Regions from separate parts of the Peribacillus sp. NPDC096622 genome, predicted to be linked through region 2. Evidence: riboswitches for the same ligand, from Rfam matches in the RefSeq annotation. Region 2 holds a riboswitch; the other holds the start of a gene.

Region 1 (8,986 bases), on a different contig from region 2:
TTTGTGCATTATCCAGTATTTCACAATCATTGGCTTTAAAGAAAGTTATTAAAAAATCATGAATTTCCCGTTGCTGCATGAACCTCACCTTCCTTCATTGATTGAGCGAATTGGATCAACGATGAAAAGTTATCCATCTTGATTTTCATTTCGCCCTCTGTTTTGGACTCGCCGACCACATCAATTAAATATTCTTCAATGTTGTTAATATCCAGTTTGGTTAGAATATCATCCAATTCACCGATTACTTTTTCAAATAAATTTATTTTTTCGTATAGTAACTTCAGTATATGTTCTTCAACTGTATTTTTTGTGGCAAAGTTATAGATCATCACATCTTCTTCCTGACCAAGGCGGTGAATCCGTCCAATTCGCTGTTCGAGCCTCATTGGGTTCCATGGCAGGTCAAAATTAATCAAGTGATGGCAAAACTGAAGGTTTATCCCTTCCCCGCCAGCTTCTGTTGCAATTAATACCTGTATATTCTTTTGGAATAATTCTCGCATCCAGTCTTTCTTTCCGCGCTTAAAACCGCCTCGGAAAGGAACGGAAGAAATTCCGTTCTGCTGTAGGTACCATTGGAGATATAGTTGAGTCGCCCTATATTCCGTAAAGATAATCACTTTGTCATCAATTTTCTTGATCAGTTCCAAAGCTTTTTCAGCCTTTGAGTTCTGAACCGTTTCATTCACTTTAGAAAATAAATCATCAAGCTTTGCCAAAAAGTCAGGGGAAGGCTGATCGTATTTGTCTCTCATATTTTTTAATGTATAAAAGACCGCCTCTCTGCTGCTGCATGCTTCCCTTTGGAGAGTGAGAGCCGAAAAGGCGCTTCCTTTTGATCCATCCGAAATTGGCTTGAATTTGGAAACAGCATCGTACAATGCTTGTTCCGTTGGAGAAAATTCAATGGTGATGGTTTCCACATGCCGTTTGGTCCATTCAATGCCAGTGTCGGCCCGCCGGTTTCGAATCATGACAGTGTTGACCAATTCCTTTAGGTGTTCATCTTCAATAATGTTCCGGCCTTTACCTTTATACTTTTCCGAAAAGAGTGAGGCATTTCCCAAGTGGCCCGGTTTCAATAATGAAACGAGGTGGAAAATCTCCTCGACTTTATTTTGAATTGGTGTGGCTGTCAGGAGTAAACAAAATTTCTTTTTCAGATTTTGGACGAATTCATAGTTCTTCGTCTTATTATTTTTAAGTTTATGAGCTTCATCAATAATGATGAAGTCATATTCCTGAGTGAAGATGATATCTCGATGTGGAGCGCGTTTCGCCGTATCAATGGATGAAATGACCACATCACAGGAGTCCCAGACATAACTTTTTCTCTGAACGACTGCCGGAATATGAAACTTGGTATTCAATTCAAATGCCCATTGTGAGACAAGGGAAGCCGGAACGAGGATCAATACTTTTTTTACAAGGCCCCTAATCATATACTCTTTTAGGATCAAGCCTGCTTCAATTGTTTTCCCTAGCCCTACCTCATCAGCCAAAATGGCTTTTCCATTCATCTTTTCCACCACTTGCTTCGCTGCTTCCAATTGATGGGGAAGCGGGGTTAACTGCGGAAGGTGCTTGGGCGCCTGTAAACCTTCAAAATCAGGTATGATAAGATTTTCTTCCATTTGAACCGCCAACTTATAAAGCTCCCAATTTCCCCATGGACCGTCATTTTCCATCTTTTGCAGAAACTCGTCATTCCATTCAGAATTGAAGGATATATTGATTTTCATAGAAATAACTCCCTCTTAAATCATAATTTCCTTAATATAAGGTCAAAACCCGAACATTTCATATGTGAAGTAAGAAAAATATTTCTCTTCAAAAGATATTGCAGAGATAAGTTTCTTAGGGTAGGATATAAGTATATTTAGAAAATTCCAATTTCCAATCGCTATTAAGAATGTTTGTACATTGATTGTGCAGTTCGCGTTTTCTTAGTATGGGCTATAGGCTCCTAATTTATCCAAGATAACTGAAGGAGATCAGCAAACGGTTTCTGAAGTTTTAGGAGAATTGGCAGAGAATGCATTCCATTTATGCTCAAAGGTTTAACTGATGCTTGGGGCTTATTCGCTTCCCTTCATTGGTAGACCATTTATATGCGGGTGAAGATAAGGGGAGAGACTACGGATGTAGCGCCGAAGGAGCAAACTTAGCAGTGAATCTCTCAGGCAAAAGAACTCTTATTGGACGCAACTCTGGAGAGCGCCGCCCGTTTTGGGACGGCCACCAAAGGGGAAAACCTATTACATAGGTAAACTTTCAGGTTTCAGGACAGAGAAAAAGCTCAAACGGGCTTTCTCTGTCCTTTTTTGTGCTTTTTTTACATCATGAATCAGGTTATATCTGATGCGTAATGACTAGAAGCTTTTGATAATGAAGCCAATTAAATTAAAAAAATCTGAAGGGGGTCATTTTTTGACCAATTTAAAAAGAACACCACTATTTGAGGTTTATCGTGAATACGGAGGTAAAACGATTGATTTTGGCGGCTGGGAACTTCCTGTCCAATTTTCGGGTATAAAGGACGAACATGAAGCCGTACGAACAAAAGCGGGGTTATTCGATGTTTCCCATATGGGGGAAGTCGATGTTAAGGGTCCTGGAAGCCTTTCCTTTTTACAGAAGATGCTGACCAATGATATCTCAAAGCTGCAACTGGGCGGTGCCCAATATACCGCCATGTGTTATGAAAACGGAGGCACGGTTGATGATCTAATCGTGTATAAAAGGGCTGAGGACGACTATCTGCTCGTGGTCAATGCGGCGAATACAGAAAAAGATTTCAATTGGCTGCAAGCTAATTTAGCGGAAGATGTCCAAATTACGAATGTATCGAGTGACTATACACAGCTGGCACTTCAAGGACCAGCTGCAGAGAAGATATTACAAAAACTATCGGGAAATACTGACTTAAGTGAAATTGGATTTTTCAAGTTCAAGGAAAATGTCATGATTAACGGTATCTCCACGCTGGTATCCCGTACTGGTTACACTGGTGAAGATGGTTTTGAGATATATAGCGACAGTAAAAATGGCCCTGCCCTTTGGAAGGCGATTATGGATGCCGGAAAGGAAGAGGGGGTTCAGCCGATAGGTTTAGGTGCTCGTGATACTCTGCGTTTTGAAGCGAAACTGCCGCTATATGGGCAGGAGCTTTCAGCGGACATCACCCCGATAGAAGCCGGGATTGGTTTTGCAGTAAAAGTGGATAAGGAAGCTGATTTTTTCGGGAAAGCCGTACTTGCTGAGCAAAAGGAGAAAGGAGCTCCCCGCAAGCTTGTGGGAATTGAAATGATTGACCGTGGCATTCCACGTCATGGGTATAAGGTCTACAGCGGTGATAAAGTCATTGGCGAGGTCACGACCGGTACCCAATCACCAACATTGAAGAAAAACGTTGGATTGGTACTTATCGATAAGGAATTTTCGGTGCTGGATGCGGAAGTCGAAGTGGAAATCCGTTCCAAACGTTTGAAAGCCGTTATAATACAAACACCTTTTTATAAAAAACCACGTAAATAGAGGGGAATGGTCATTAGATGAAACATCGTTATTTACCCATGACAGAGCAAGATAAACAAGAAATGCTGGAAGCGATAGGGGTATCCACTGCGGAAGAACTTTTCAATGATATCCCTGAAAGCGTTCGTTTTCAAGGAGAATACGATATCAAGCCTGCCAAATCTGAACCTGCGTTAATGAAAGAATTATCAAGGCTTGCTGCCAAGAATGCTGACCTTAAAAACTATGCTTCCTTCCTTGGTGCGGGTGTCTATGACCATTACGCTCCGGTCATCGTCGATCATGTTCTTTCCCGTTCTGAGTTTTATACGGCTTATACACCCTATCAGCCTGAAATTTCACAGGGCGAGCTTCAAGCAATCTTTGAATATCAAACGATGATCTGTGAATTGACGGGCATGGATGTGGCTAATTCCTCCATGTATGACGGCGGGACGGCGCTGGCTGAAGCAGCGATGCTCGCTTCAGGACAGACACGGCGGAAGAAGATTCTCATTTCAGGAACCGTACATCCTGAATCAAGAGAAGTCGTGAAGACATATGCGAAAGGGCAACGCGTGGAAGTGATCGAAATTCCTTATAAAGACGGTGTGACGGATTTAGCTGCTTTAAGGGAATTGGCGAATGATGACATTGCAGGAGTGATCGTGCAATATCCGAACTTTTTTGGCCGGATCGAGCCATTGAAAGAAATGGAAGAAATCATTCATGGCGTCAAGTCAATGTTTATCGTTTCCAGTAATCCGCTTGCATTGGGAGCTTTGACATCCCCTGGTGCACTCGGTGCGGATATCGTAACGGGGGATGCTCAGCCATTCGGCATTCCAGCGGCATTCGGTGGACCTCATTGTGGATATTTTGCCGTTACTAATAAACTTGTTCGGAAAGTTCCGGGCCGACTCGTGGGTCAAACAGTGGATGAAAATGGAAAACGGGGGTTTGTACTGACGCTTCAAGCTCGTGAACAGCACATTCGCCGTGACAAAGCCACATCCAACATATGTTCCAATCAAGCCTTGAATGCCTTGGCAGCTTCTGTTGCAATGACCGCACTTGGGAAAAAGGGTGTCAAAGAAATGGCCGTGCAAAATATCCAAAAAGCGCATTACGCGAAAAAAGCAATTATGGCAAAAGGGGTGGAAGTGATATTCGAAGGTCCTTCGTTTAATGAATTTGTCATTAAACTGCCTGCTCCGTTTTCAGAAATCAATAAAACCCTTTTTGAAAAAGGGATGATTGGCGGCTTCGATTTAGGGACGGTTTATCCTGAATTGAAAGACCATATGCTTGTTGCGGTAACTGAACTAAGAACAAAAGAAGAAATTGATGCACTTGCGCAGGAATTGGGGGATCAACATGAATAATCAAGATCAATCACTCATTTTTGAAATCAGTACTTCCGGTCGAATCGGTTACAGTCTGCCAGAAATGGATGTTGCAACTATTCCGCTCGAAGAAATTCTTCCTGCCGACTACATCCGTGAAGAAGAGGCAGAGCTTCCTGAGGTGTCCGAACTGGATATCATGCGTCACTATACAGCACTTTCCAAACGGAATCATGGGGTGGATTCGGGTTTTTATCCGCTGGGTTCGTGCACGATGAAATATAATCCGAAAATAAATGAAAATGTGGCACGCTTCAACGGTTTTGCCCATATCCATCCGTATCAAGATCCCGCTACTGTACAAGGAGCATTGGGACTATTATTTGATTTGCAGGAACACTTAACGGAAATCACCGGAATGGACCAAGTGACATTACAGCCTGCAGCAGGTGCTCACGGTGAATGGACAGGATTGATGATGATTCGCGCTTTTCACGAAGCGAATGGCGATACAGAACGGACGAAAGTGATTGTACCTGATTCGGCACATGGTACAAATCCTGCCTCTGCCACTGTTGCCGGACTTGAAACAATTACAGTGAAGTCCGATGAAAATGGATTAGTAGACCTTGAAGATTTAAAGCGTGTTGTCGGTCCGGATACGGCGGCCTTGATGCTGACGAACCCCAATACATTGGGATTGTTTGAAGAAAACATTTTGGAAATGGCACAACTTGTCCATGACGCAGGTGGAAAGCTTTATTATGATGGAGCGAATCTGAATGCAGTCCTATCAAAAGCACGGCCGGGTGACATGGGCTTTGATGTTGTTCACTTAAATCTCCATAAAACATTCACAGGCCCTCATGGCGGAGGCGGCCCGGGTTCTGGTCCTGTAGGTGTGAAGTCGGACTTGATCCCTTACTTGCCTAAACCTCTTGTAGTCAAACAAGGTGAGCAATTCGTTCTTGATTATGATCGTCCGCAATCCATTGGCAGGGTAAAACCTTATTATGGTAATTTCGGGATAAACGTGAGGGCATATACGTACATTCGTTCAATGGGTCCTGATGGCCTTAAAGCTGTCACCGAAAATGCGGTCATCAATGCCAATTATATGATGCGCAGGTTGGAACCTTATTTTGACTTACCATATAATCGTCATTGTAAGCACGAATTCGTATTAAGCGGACGCCGCCAAAAGAAATTGGGGGTAAGGACTCTCGATATAGCTAAAAGATTGCTGGATTTCGGGTATCATCCTCCAACCATTTACTTCCCGTTGAACGTGGAAGAAGGAATGATGATAGAACCGACTGAAACCGAGTCAAAAGAAACGTTGGATGCATTCATCGATGCGATGATCCAGATTGCCAAGGAAGCGGAAGAAACCCCGGAAATCGTTCAGGAAGCTCCGCATACAACCGTTATAAAGCGGCTTGATGAAACTCTTGCTGCAAGAAAACCTGTTTTACGTTATCAAGCCTAGACTAGAAGCTTAACCGAAAAAAATCCCTGCCTGCCGGCGGGGATTTTTCATGTTTATGTAAGATTTCATTAAAGTACAACATGGAACATTCTTTTACTTGAGCTATTGAATTAAAAAGAGCCCATGCGGAGATGGGGTCTTATTTCTTTGCTTTGATTTTCCCGGTCCACATCTTGAAACCGCCCTTTAGGTGAAAAAGTTCCCTGTAGCCTTTTTTGTATAGCATGGCTGCTGCTCTGCCGCTGATGATTTCACTTTGAGCGTACAAATATACAGGCTTGTCCGGCCTAATTTCGACCAAGCGGGTTTTCATTTGAGTCATGGGGATGTTTCTTGCGCCTAAGATATGACCATTATCGAAATCATTCGGTTCCCGCACATCGATTAGCTGCACTTTTCTGTAGTTAGCGATAAATTCGTCCTGTGTTAGTGTTTTGACGATTTTACGCTGGCGGTACCAATTAAAAAGTGAATACGCAATAACCACTCCTAAGATGATGAGCAGTGTATATAATATTTCCAAACATAAAACTCCCTTCTACCTTAACGAATACAGACAATCTTTATTATATAATTGCTTTACCCAATAATCAAAAAGAATTTTCATCAAAATTCTTCATGACTTGATAGCACTTTCTTTTTTAGAGTGTTAAAGTCTGTTAAACTACTACATGTGAGTTTTTTGTGAGGGATTGAAAAACAGTCTATCGAAACGAGGGGTAAAGATGACTAAAGAAAAATGGGGTTTTATAGATTCGGGGTATTGTTCACCGGCTTTTAACATGGCGCTGGACGAAGCGCTGTTAAACTGGCAAAGCAAAGGGGAAATTCCGCCAATCATACGCTTTTACGGCTGGGATCCAGCGACATTGTCGATCGGTTATTTTCAAAAGGCAGAAGCCGAAATTGATATGGAAGAGGTCAAAAGGCAGGGCCTTGGTTTTGTTCGCAGGCCAACAGGAGGACGAGCGGTACTCCACGAGCATGAATTGACTTATAGCGTAATCGTTCCAGAATCCTATCCGGGAATGCCAACTACCGTTACTGAAGCATATCGTGTCATTTCTGAAGGGATATTAATGGGGTTCAGGAATCTGGGATTGGATGCTTATTTTGCCGTGCCTCGAAGCGATCAGGAAAAAGCGGCTTTAAAATCGCCCAGGTCTTCCGTTTGTTTTGATGCTCCAAGCTGGTATGAACTGGTCGTTGAGGGCAGGAAGGTCGCTGGCAGCGCTCAAACCAGGCAAAAAGGCGTCATCCTTCAGCACGGGTCCATTTTGCTTGAACTTGATGATGATAAGCTCTTTAGCGTATTTAAATTCTCAAATGACAGGGTTAAAGAAAGAATGCAAAAAAACCTAAAAAACAAAGCTGTGGCCATAAATGACATTGCCGGGAGAAAGATTACCATCCCTGAAGCGAAAGAAGCTTTTGAAAAAGGTTTTGCCGAAGGACTTTCGATTGATTTAGAGCCATACGTCCTCACCGAAAAGCAATTGCTGGAAGTGAAGGCCATTGCAGAAAGCAAATATGAAAGCGATGAATGGAATTTCATGAGATAGAGGAAGCATAATTAGAGTGGATAATAAAAAAGTTTTTTCAGATTTGTTTGACCAAATAACACATCCCTTGCAGGGATAAGCCCTGAAAGGGATGGGGAAAAAGCAAGGTCCAAATTAATTGAAATCTGATGAAAAAATATCGTTAATCGACATTTTCCTCCCTTTTGCTAACTATATTAATTGATTTAACGTTTGACAAAATTAAAAGTTATTCAAAACAAACACAATATATAGTAGTTGAAATATTTAATGCGACACTATATATTGATTTTTGAGTTTCGCTATGATAAATTTAGGGTACTTGTTAAGCGAAACGGACATGTAAGGTTACATAAGGATTTTTGCGGCAGCAAGAACGGATCTTGAAACATATAAAGGAGAGGGAATTATGTCGGTTGTAATAAAAGAAGCTTTAAAGGTTGATCTAGAAAGGTTGAATAAGGATATTTCTTTATTTCCCCAGGTTCACCCTGTAACTGCTGATATGAAAATGGCGCATAAGGGAGTGTCCCGTCTAGTCATGCTTGACCGCTATTCTTTTAAGGATACTGAAAAAATCACACTCTCGGCAGGCGATTTCGTCGTTTTGACGATTAAGGAAGATCCGAAATTCCCGGCAAGGGGTCTCGGTTACATCGTTGAAATTGATTGGGAAACCAAAAAAGCCAAGGTATTGGTGGATGAAGAATTCCGTGGCGTATTGGATAATCCGGAGGAAATGGAGACGGGAATTGTAAACCGTCCGCTGGATATAATCGAAAAGCCGCTTGAAATATACTATGAACAAATTGCGAAACGTAATGCAACGGGATTGGCATCAGTGGAAACCACGGAAGAAAAAAGGACGGAATGGTTCAATAAATTCTATGAAGAATTAAAGAACCTTAATTTCGTCCCGGCAGGCCGAGTATTATACGGTGCGGGTTCCAATACGGATGTTACTTATTTCAATTGCTATGTAATGCCATTCGTACCGGATTCACGCGAAGGTATTTCAGAACATAGGAAACAAGTGATGGAAATCATGAGCCGCGGCGGCGGAGTGGGTACGAACGGATCGACACTTCGTC
Region 2 (8,986 bases):
CGCCGGAATGGAGCGGTACAGTGTGGACTGTCGGCATCATTTCCGGAATAGGCTGGGCATTCGGGCAGTTATTTCAATTCAATAGCGTGAAGGAAATCGGGGTATCAAAAACCGTTCCAATCTCAACAGGACTGCAAATTCTAGGGAATACATTTTTTGCGGTTATCATTTTCAGGGAATGGAATGACAAGATGACAATCACCATCGGCATTGTTGCAATAATCTGTTTGATTACAGGTGTCTTGCTGACTAGCTACGGTGATGGTGATAACAAAAAAGAAGGAAACATGAAAAAAGGCGTTTTTTACCTTGCCATTTCTACGATGGGTTATGTTACATATGTCATCGTCGTTAGATGGAATGAAGTTGACGGATGGTCGGCGATCCTGCCGCAAGCAATTGGCATGTTCCTGGCTGCCTTGCTCCTTTCAATCAAACATAAACCGTTTAATAAGTATGCCGGACGAAATATTCTAACCGGAATGATGTGGGCAGTCGGTAATATCGTTCTCTTGCTCGCTAATCCAAAAGTGGGCGTTGCCATCGCATTCTCATTTTCCCAAATGGGAATCGTCATTTCCACTTTAGGCGGCATCTTTCTTTTAGGAGAGAAAAAATCCAAAAAGCAAATGGCCTTCGTCATCATCGGGTGTGTACTCGTAATTGCTGGCGGAATCATGATCGGCTTCACAAAAGAATAGTTAAAGGAGAGATGAATGATGTATGACGATTTAGAGAAAAAAGTGGTCGTGATCACCGGAGCGGCAAAAGGGTTAGGAAAAGCCATGGCCGAAAGGTTCGGTAAAGAAAAAGCACATGTCGTATTAAATTATCACACTGAAAATGGCGACCATAAGGAAATCATCAAAACGATTGAAGCTGCAGGCGGGAAAGCCGCAGCCATTCAAGGTGACGTTTCTAAAGAAGCGGATGTGAAGAAATTGCTTTCTTTCGCTGTGGACACCTTTGGTACAATCGATATCATGATCAACAATGCTGGTATTGAAAATGAAGTGCCCAGCGAAAAATTGACTCTTGAAGATTGGCAGAAAGTCATCGATGTAAATCTAACGGGGATGTTCCTGGCAAGCAGGGAAGCAATCAATTATATGCTCGATCATGGTATCAAGGGCAATATCATTAACATGTCTTCCGTCCATGACCGGATACCTTGGCCTCATTTTGTCCACTATGCAGCAAGTAAGGGCGGAGTGAAGATGATGACAGAAACCCTTGCACTTGAATATGCTCCTAAAGGGATTCGCATTAATAATATTTCACCTGGGGCAATCGACACACCCATCAATGCCGAAAAATTCAATGACCCAAAAGCTCAACAAGAAGTCATCGACCTGATACCGATGGGATACATCGGAAAACCGGAACAAATTGCCGCTTGTGCCGCTTGGCTAGCTTCCGCCGAATCGAGCTACGTAACGGGAATGACCTTATACGCTGATGGCGGAATGACCAAATATCCAGGATTCCAAGCAGGAAAAGGCTGAACTTAACTTATGAAAAAAAAACACTCCATCACAAACTTGGGGTGGTTCTTTTCATGACCCTGGACAAGAATTGTACAATTTAGAATCCTATTCTCGGCGGATAAATATTGTTAAAAAATAATACTTACTATACTTGCGTTCTATTACTTGGATTGGTGTCCCATTTGGCTCGATTTCTGCATTGGAACCAACAAATCATAAGCTATATCGCGGAATTGATGTCAGTGGAAAATCGTCTGGAATAGACGCTGTTTATATTCGTTCATGTGGAGCGCTTCATTTGGTGTTACGGTACGCCCGGTAATTTGTATAAAAACTTCCTTGTGTAAAGATGAAAAAATCTGGCAGGAATTCTCATTCCATAGGCTTTTTGATTCATTCCCCCTACTGGTCTCCCTTGTTATGGGGTCAAATTAGCTTTACTCGTGAATTTAAGTGATTTACTCGTGAATTCAACTACTTTACTCGTGAGTTTTGCCGATTTACTCGTGAATTTCGCTGATTTACTCGTGAATTCTAACAATTGATCCACAAAGACAACAAAAGCCCTTCTCGAATTAAGAGAAGGGCTTTCTAATAGAATTTTTATCCTGAAATTTCATCATCGGATTTAACATCCAACGGTGTTCGTTTATCCATTTTCAGCATGTAATAACTTGCCACAACCAAGGCTAGGAAAACGATCCCGACAACCAAGGAAATCCGGGTACTCGGATTGATCCACATACCCACCAGCACCATCAGTAAAAAGGCTATTGTCGCATAGTTACTGTAAGGGGCCAACGGCATTTTGAAAGGATGCTTCTCCATTTCAGCGGCATTTACCTTTCTGAATTTAAGCTCACTGATAAGTAAGACAAACCATGGAATCATCCCGGGCAATACACTCGCACTATACACATAAAGGAATAATTGCGGCGGTGCAAGGTAATTCAGGATAACCCCGATGCCCAATCCTAATAGTACAGCGATCGTGCAATATGCCGGCACTCCATTTTTAGATACTTTAGCAAAGACTTTCGGAGCTTGGCCATTCAATGCCAGTGTGTAAAGCATACGTCCTGCACTGAAAATCCCACTGTTGCATCCGGACATTGCCGCAGTGATTACGACAAAATTGATGATTCCTGCCGCCGCAGTGATACCGATTTTGGCAAAGGTTGAAACGAATGGGCTGCCTAAGTCATCCAGTTGATCCCAAGGGAAGACTGTCACGATGACGAATATGGCACCAATATAGAAAATCAATATGCGCCATATGATTGATTGAATCGCTTTTGTTACGGTCTTCGTTGGGTCTTTCGCTTCACCGGCCGTGATGCCGATAAGCTCAACGCCTTGATAGGAAGCCACGACAAGTGAAAGCGCAAAGAAGAATCCTGTCCAGCCTCCCGTAAAGAAGCCGCCATTTGCCCATAGATTCGATAATCCAATCGCATCCCCGCCATTGCCTATCCCAAAGAAGATAAGGCCCAGGCCGGCAACGATCATCAATATAATCGTTATGATTTTTATAAGCGCAAACCAGAATTCAAATTCCCCGAATGATTTTACGGAAATGAGGTTGGCCGCCCCCAAGATGATCATGGCTACCACACCTGGTATCCAAGCAGGTAACTCCGGGAACCAATATTGCATATACAACCCAACCGCGATAATTTCGGACATTCCGACGATTACCCATTGAAACCAATTGCTCCAAGCAGTCATATAACCTGCCAAAGGATGTATATAGCTGCTCGCAAAGGTTGCAAAAGAACCTGTAGTCGGTTCTAAATATAACATCTCACCCATGGAACGCATGATGAAAAATATAAAAATACCTGCGATGGCATAAGCAAGCATTACAGAGGGCCCGGTCCATTTGATCGTGCTTGCAGAACCCATGAATAACCCGACTCCGATGGTTCCGCCCAAAGCTATCATTTGAATATGTCGTGATTCCAGCCCTCTCTTTAATTCCTTGTTCGACATGATTAACTCCCCCAGATGCAATATCGGTAATGTTTTTCTATCCTTACCACGAACGACTCTCTATTAATTATTGCAGTTAGAAATGCTTTATCCTAATCAATATTACATAACACTTCAATTACGTTTTCTTATCTTATAATAGTAAATATTCTGTAAAAATACAATTGTATTTTTGAAATAAACAGTTACCAATAATATCTTGTCGATTTTCCCAGTCTAAAAATATCATTTTAAAAAAGTGATGTTCAGTATTTTATTATAGTGATCGTTCAAAAAGATCACTTCTGCTTAAACCTTAAGTTAAATACAACCCACTATAAACTGCAGATAAGGCCAGTTTCACTTCAAAAAAACTTGTTGACCTACCGAAAAATAGATGATAGAATTCCAATATTATTTTATAAGTATAATGAATGCTCCAGCAGTGATAGATTTTCACTGACTGACATTTCTTCACAACCGCATACAAGCAAGCGATGAATGCTATGGATGACACTATAGCAGGAGCAGCTTCTGGAGAGACTGTACAAGATACAGCGCCGAAGGATTCACAATCTCAGGCAAAAGGACAGAAGAGTAACGAATGATAAAATTGTTATTCTGAGCCCTTTAAGAGATTGGTATTATCCAATCTCTTTTTTTATTGTCCATTTTGTGATTGGACTAAAAACACCAACTTTTAAAACCAATGGGAAAGGCCAGCTGGGCGAAATAATCACGTCCCTCTCTCCAAGACCATGCAGGTAAAAACATTCACTACCAAGACTATAAAAGACGGGGGCGTACGAATTGGCTAAACAAGAATTGAAAAGAGATTTAAAAAATCGACATGTACAACTGATTGCAATAGGAGGAACCATTGGCACCGGGTTATTTTTAGGTTCAGGAAAAGCTATACAATTGGCAGGACCTTCCATATTATTCTCTTATCTGATAATAGGGATTGCCTTGTTTTTTGTGATGAGGGCCCTGGGGGAATTGCTCTTATCCAATGCAGGGTATGTATCATTCACTGAATTCGCAACTGAATATGTCGGTCCATGGGCCGGCTTCGTGACAGGTTGGACATATTGGTTCTGTTGGATCATGACCGCAATGGCCGATATCATAGCTGTCGGTGTCTATATACAATATTGGTTTGATGTCCCTCAATGGATTCCGGCTCTAATATGCCTGGTCATTCTGTTAGGATTGAACCTATTGACCGTTAAGATATTTGGCGAATTGGAATTCTGGTTTGCCATCATTAAAGTAATCACGATCATCGCCTTGATCATCGTAGGAATCTTTCTTTTGATCATCGGCTTCAATACCAATACCGGAACGGTTTCCCTAACGAACCTATGGAATCATGGTGGCATGTTCCCCAATGGCATTTCCGGATTCCTACTATCTTTACAGTTGGTCGTCTTCTCATTTGTCGGTGTCGAATTGGTCGGGGTTTCTGCAGCAGAAACGGCGAACCCGAGAAAGAACATTCCATCTGCCATCAATAAAATCCCTGTCCGGATTTTACTTTTCTATGTTGGTGCCATATTCGTCATTCTCTGCGTCAACCCATGGACACAATTGAATGCCACGAGCAGTCCATTTGTAGAGGTCTTTGCGTTAATTGGCATTCCCGTCGCTGCAGGGATCATCAACTTCGTCGTTTTGACATCCGCTGCTTCTGCATGCAACAGCGGTTTATTTTCAACAAGCCGAATACTCTATACGTTAAGCAGGAATGGAGAAGCCCCTGCTAAACTGGAAAAATTAAATAAACAGGCTGTTCCGAGCAATGCCTTATTAACATCCACAATCGTTGTATCAATAGGGGCATTATTAAGCAAAATGATACCTGAACAGGCATTTACTGTCGTGACTACCATCAGTGCCATCTGTTTCATATGGGTATGGAGCATTATCTTGATCTCCCATATCAAATATTCGAAAACAAGGCCTGACCTAAGAGCCGAATCGACTTTCAAGGCTCCTTTTACACCTTTTGTCAATTACGCCATTTTAGGATTATTCCTGTTCATCCTTATTGTTATGCTATTCGCTGAAGCTACACGACTATCACTGCTCTTGACCCCAATCTGGTTCATCCTCTTGGTGATACTATATAACTATCGGAAAAAAGATAGCTAAAGGAAATAAAGCCTTGAACTCAATATGAATTCAAGGCTTTATCTGTCTTATGAACACATTTGGATTCGGCTGTCTGCGAACTGTTGCTAAAATATATCAGGCAACTGCATTAAATTTTATATCAAAATAGTGTAAGCTAATATATATCATCGGACCTTTTCCGTCATGTATGAATTTTTCATCCCGGTTTGGTTCACCCATCCATCAGTCGCATTGAAGAATAAACCCCCATTGGTGGGCGTTTCACTTTATATAAAAACGGAGGGGTTTGTTTAGTGAAGATTATATATATTCTTACTCTAGTTCCTTTTATAGGCATACTCGTATTTCTACCTTTTGTTAATAAAATAGAACCATATGTATTAGGGATGCCTTTCAATATGTTCTGGATGGCTATGTGGGTGGTCCTTACCTCTGCCATACTCGGCATCATGTATAAGCTGGATCCCAGGAATCGGGAAGGTGACCAGGAATGAATATTGCTCTCTTAATCATTTTAGCATTTTTACTTCTATCGATATTTTTAGGCATACGCTCTTCAAAAGGAAAAGATATGGACTTGGAACAATGGACGGTGGGCGGACGCGGTTTTGGTGCGATATTCGTCTTTCTGCTGATGGCCGGGGAAATCTATACGACCTTCTCCTTCCTTGGCGGCAGCGGCTGGGCTTATGGCAAGGGTGCACCCGCTCTATATGTTCTCATTTACATTACTTTATCTTACGTATTATCCTATTGGCTCCTACCGGAAATATGGAGATATGCCAAAGAAAATAAACTGATGTCTCAATCCGATTTCTTTGTAAGCAAATATAAGAGTCCCAGTTTAGGAATTTTGGCTGCGCTTGTCGGTGTGGTGTCGATGATTCCAGTGATCGTCGTGCAGCTGAAAGGATTGGGGATCATTGTCTCGGAAGCATCTTATGGTGCCATCTCAATGTCCGAGGCAGTTTGGATGGGGGCGATCAGCCTTACCATTTATGTGATGATTTCCGGTATCCACGGTTCAGTTTGGACAGCGGTCATTAAAGATATCATGATGGTCGCCATAATAGGATTTTTGGGGATTTATCTGCCGATACATTACTTTGGCGGATTTCAGCCGATGTTTGAAGCGGTTGATGCGGCCAAGCCTGGTTTTCTAAAGTTCCCTGATCAGGGGCTTAGCGTATCATGGTTCATCTCCACGGTAATATTGCTCGTATTCGGTTTCTATATGTGGCCACAAGTTTTCAGCGCTGTTTATTCAGCACGCAGCGGCAAGGTATTTCGAAAAAACGCCATCATCAGCCCTTTATATACACTCATGCTGTTATTCGTCTTTTTCGTTGGGTTTACAGCTATATTGAAAGTGCCCGGACTCGTTGGGGCAGATGCAGACCTCTCATTGCTGCGCCTTTCGATCGAGACCTTTGATCCATGGTTTATAGGCATAATCGGCGGAGCTGGATTGTTGACCGCATTGGTGCCGGGATCCATGCTTTTGATGAGCGTCGCTACACTGCTCGCGAAAAACGTTTATAAGGAATTTGCACCCGCAGTATCCGATCGCCACATTGTACGGTTGGCAAAGTTCCTTGTGCCAGTCATTGCCCTTATAGCCGTCTACTTCACCTTAAACGGCGGTGAAACGATGTCGGCATTAATTCTTATGGGATACAGTCTCATCACACAGCTTTTCCCGTCCCTTCTCTTTAGTCTGAAAAGGAATAATCCGATCAATAAATTTGGTGCAATCACCGGTATCATCACCGGATTGGCCATCGTAATCTGCATTACACTAAGTCAATCGACAATAGGGACCTTGTTTCCATCCTTGCCGCAAGCAGCGAAAGATTTGAATGTTGGAATCATCGCATTGGCAGTCAATTTCATTGTGATGATCACGGTAAGTCTTGCTTTCAGAAAGCATGCGGTTCAGTTGGAACCTAAATCCGTTAACGATATATGAAGCAACTTTGAAACTGGTTATTCTGGATAAATAAACATTGGAGGCTCAGTCAAAAGACTGAGCCTTCCTTATTATCGACAGACAAAGCATAATGTCCTTTTTCTCAAGTTTGATTATAGGAAGTCTCATTTTAGACTATTAATCTTTTCTGTTTATAAACAAATCCCCTATTTTAACTAATAAATACAACGAAAAAATAATCATCAAGGTTCTGGATACTACCAGACCATCAATAGCTAAGTCATATCCACCTCTTAATAAAGCTTCCGGATTCAAGCAAAAAATAATCGATATTACGAAAGCTATTAAAATCAGGATAAAACCGAACTGAAATCTATTTGACATTAACATTCCGCCTCATATTATATATTTTACAAATAACTGCATTGCCTTTGGAAATAATCTACATTTATTGTTAGTGGGGATATCTCAGTTTCAATAAAATTCAAAAAAATAGCCACCCTAATAAAGAATGACTATATATCATAAAATAGGAAGCTTTCTCTGTTAACAGATAAAATGCATCGTATTTCGTCCAAGCCGACCAAAAATACTCTCTTCAGGAGGTTCGGGCTTTTACTCGTGAGTTTCATGCTTTTACTCATGAATTGGAACAAATACTCGTGAGTTTCATGCTTTTACTCGTGAATTTGGTGCAAATACTCGTGAATTTCATGTCCGTTAAAGCTCATTTCCTTTTTACCCCGTACCTTCAGTAATCCACTAAAGCCTTCCTGCGATCATTCAATTCTTTGACCATTTTCTTATATTCTTGCAACTCTTGTTCCAGTTTTTGTTTTCTATTTACAATCATTCTCGTAACCTCTTTCGGGGAGGGCCCGCCTTGAATGCTTCTTATCTCCACAAAATATTCGGGAGAGATTATTTTTTTCCATTCGTCTTCAGCTATGTTCACTGAAACGAATTCATTGATGATACTGTTGATTTCTTGTGTGTCCCAATCATATAGCTCTTTCCCTTCACTAATTGACCGTTTTGCAATAGTACTGGCTATGGAATGGGCTTTTCTAAAGGATATGTCGTAATCTCTTGATAGGGTATCCGCTAATTCAGTAACCGTTATACTGGATTTTGCGGCCATTTTCTTTGTATGTTCTTCATTTACTTTCAAAGTCGATATGACGGCATACATTAGTTTCATGACACGGCCTGCATTCGAAAAAGCTCGATATAAATGCGGCTGTAAATCATCTTCCGTATCGACGATATCACCAAATGGTGTATTGTGGATCATATTCATTGCAGCAAGTGCATCACCATACGCACTGCTTGCAATTGAACGGGAATGTTCAATTGAGACTGGATTTCTTTTTTGCGGCATGATGCTGCTCACTTGAACATAAGGATCCGCCACATGAAATGTTCCAAACTCCCTTGTCACATGCTGCAGGAAATCTTGAAT

Evidence for each region. A riboswitch is a leader RNA that binds a small molecule or an ion and turns the genes downstream of it on or off. The one in region 2 is predicted to bind glycine.
Region 1: another riboswitch for glycine. It lies ahead of gcvT (glycine cleavage system aminomethyltransferase GcvT); the one in region 2 lies ahead of ACIQYG_RS13780 (amino acid permease).

Annotation. Positions count from the first base shown of each region.
Region 1 is NZ_JBIWES010000001.1:106,429-115,414, reverse strand. It holds gene ACIQYG_RS00460 (YqhG family protein) at 1-79, opposite strand, end outside; gene ACIQYG_RS00455 (DEAD/DEAH box helicase) at 57-1,745, opposite strand; glycine riboswitch at 2,121-2,208, shown strand; glycine riboswitch at 2,212-2,295, shown strand; gene gcvT (glycine cleavage system aminomethyltransferase GcvT) at 2,434-3,540, shown strand; gene gcvPA (aminomethyl-transferring glycine dehydrogenase subunit GcvPA) at 3,558-4,904, shown strand; gene gcvPB (aminomethyl-transferring glycine dehydrogenase subunit GcvPB) at 4,897-6,354, shown strand; gene ACIQYG_RS00435 (rhodanese-like domain-containing protein) at 6,494-6,877, opposite strand; gene ACIQYG_RS00430 (lipoate--protein ligase family protein) at 7,080-7,916, shown strand; gene ACIQYG_RS00425 (vitamin B12-dependent ribonucleotide reductase) at 8,305-8,986, shown strand, end outside.
Region 2 is NZ_JBIWES010000006.1:227,111-236,096, reverse strand. It holds gene ACIQYG_RS13795 (GRP family sugar transporter) at 1-701, shown strand, start outside; gene ACIQYG_RS13790 (glucose-1-dehydrogenase) at 720-1,505, shown strand; gene ACIQYG_RS13785 (amino acid permease) at 2,091-3,479, opposite strand; glycine riboswitch at 3,983-4,061, shown strand; gene ACIQYG_RS13780 (amino acid permease) at 4,269-5,612, shown strand; gene ACIQYG_RS13775 (DUF3311 domain-containing protein) at 5,888-6,088, shown strand; gene ACIQYG_RS13770 (sodium:solute symporter family protein) at 6,085-7,563, shown strand; gene argH (argininosuccinate lyase) at 8,276-8,986, opposite strand, start outside.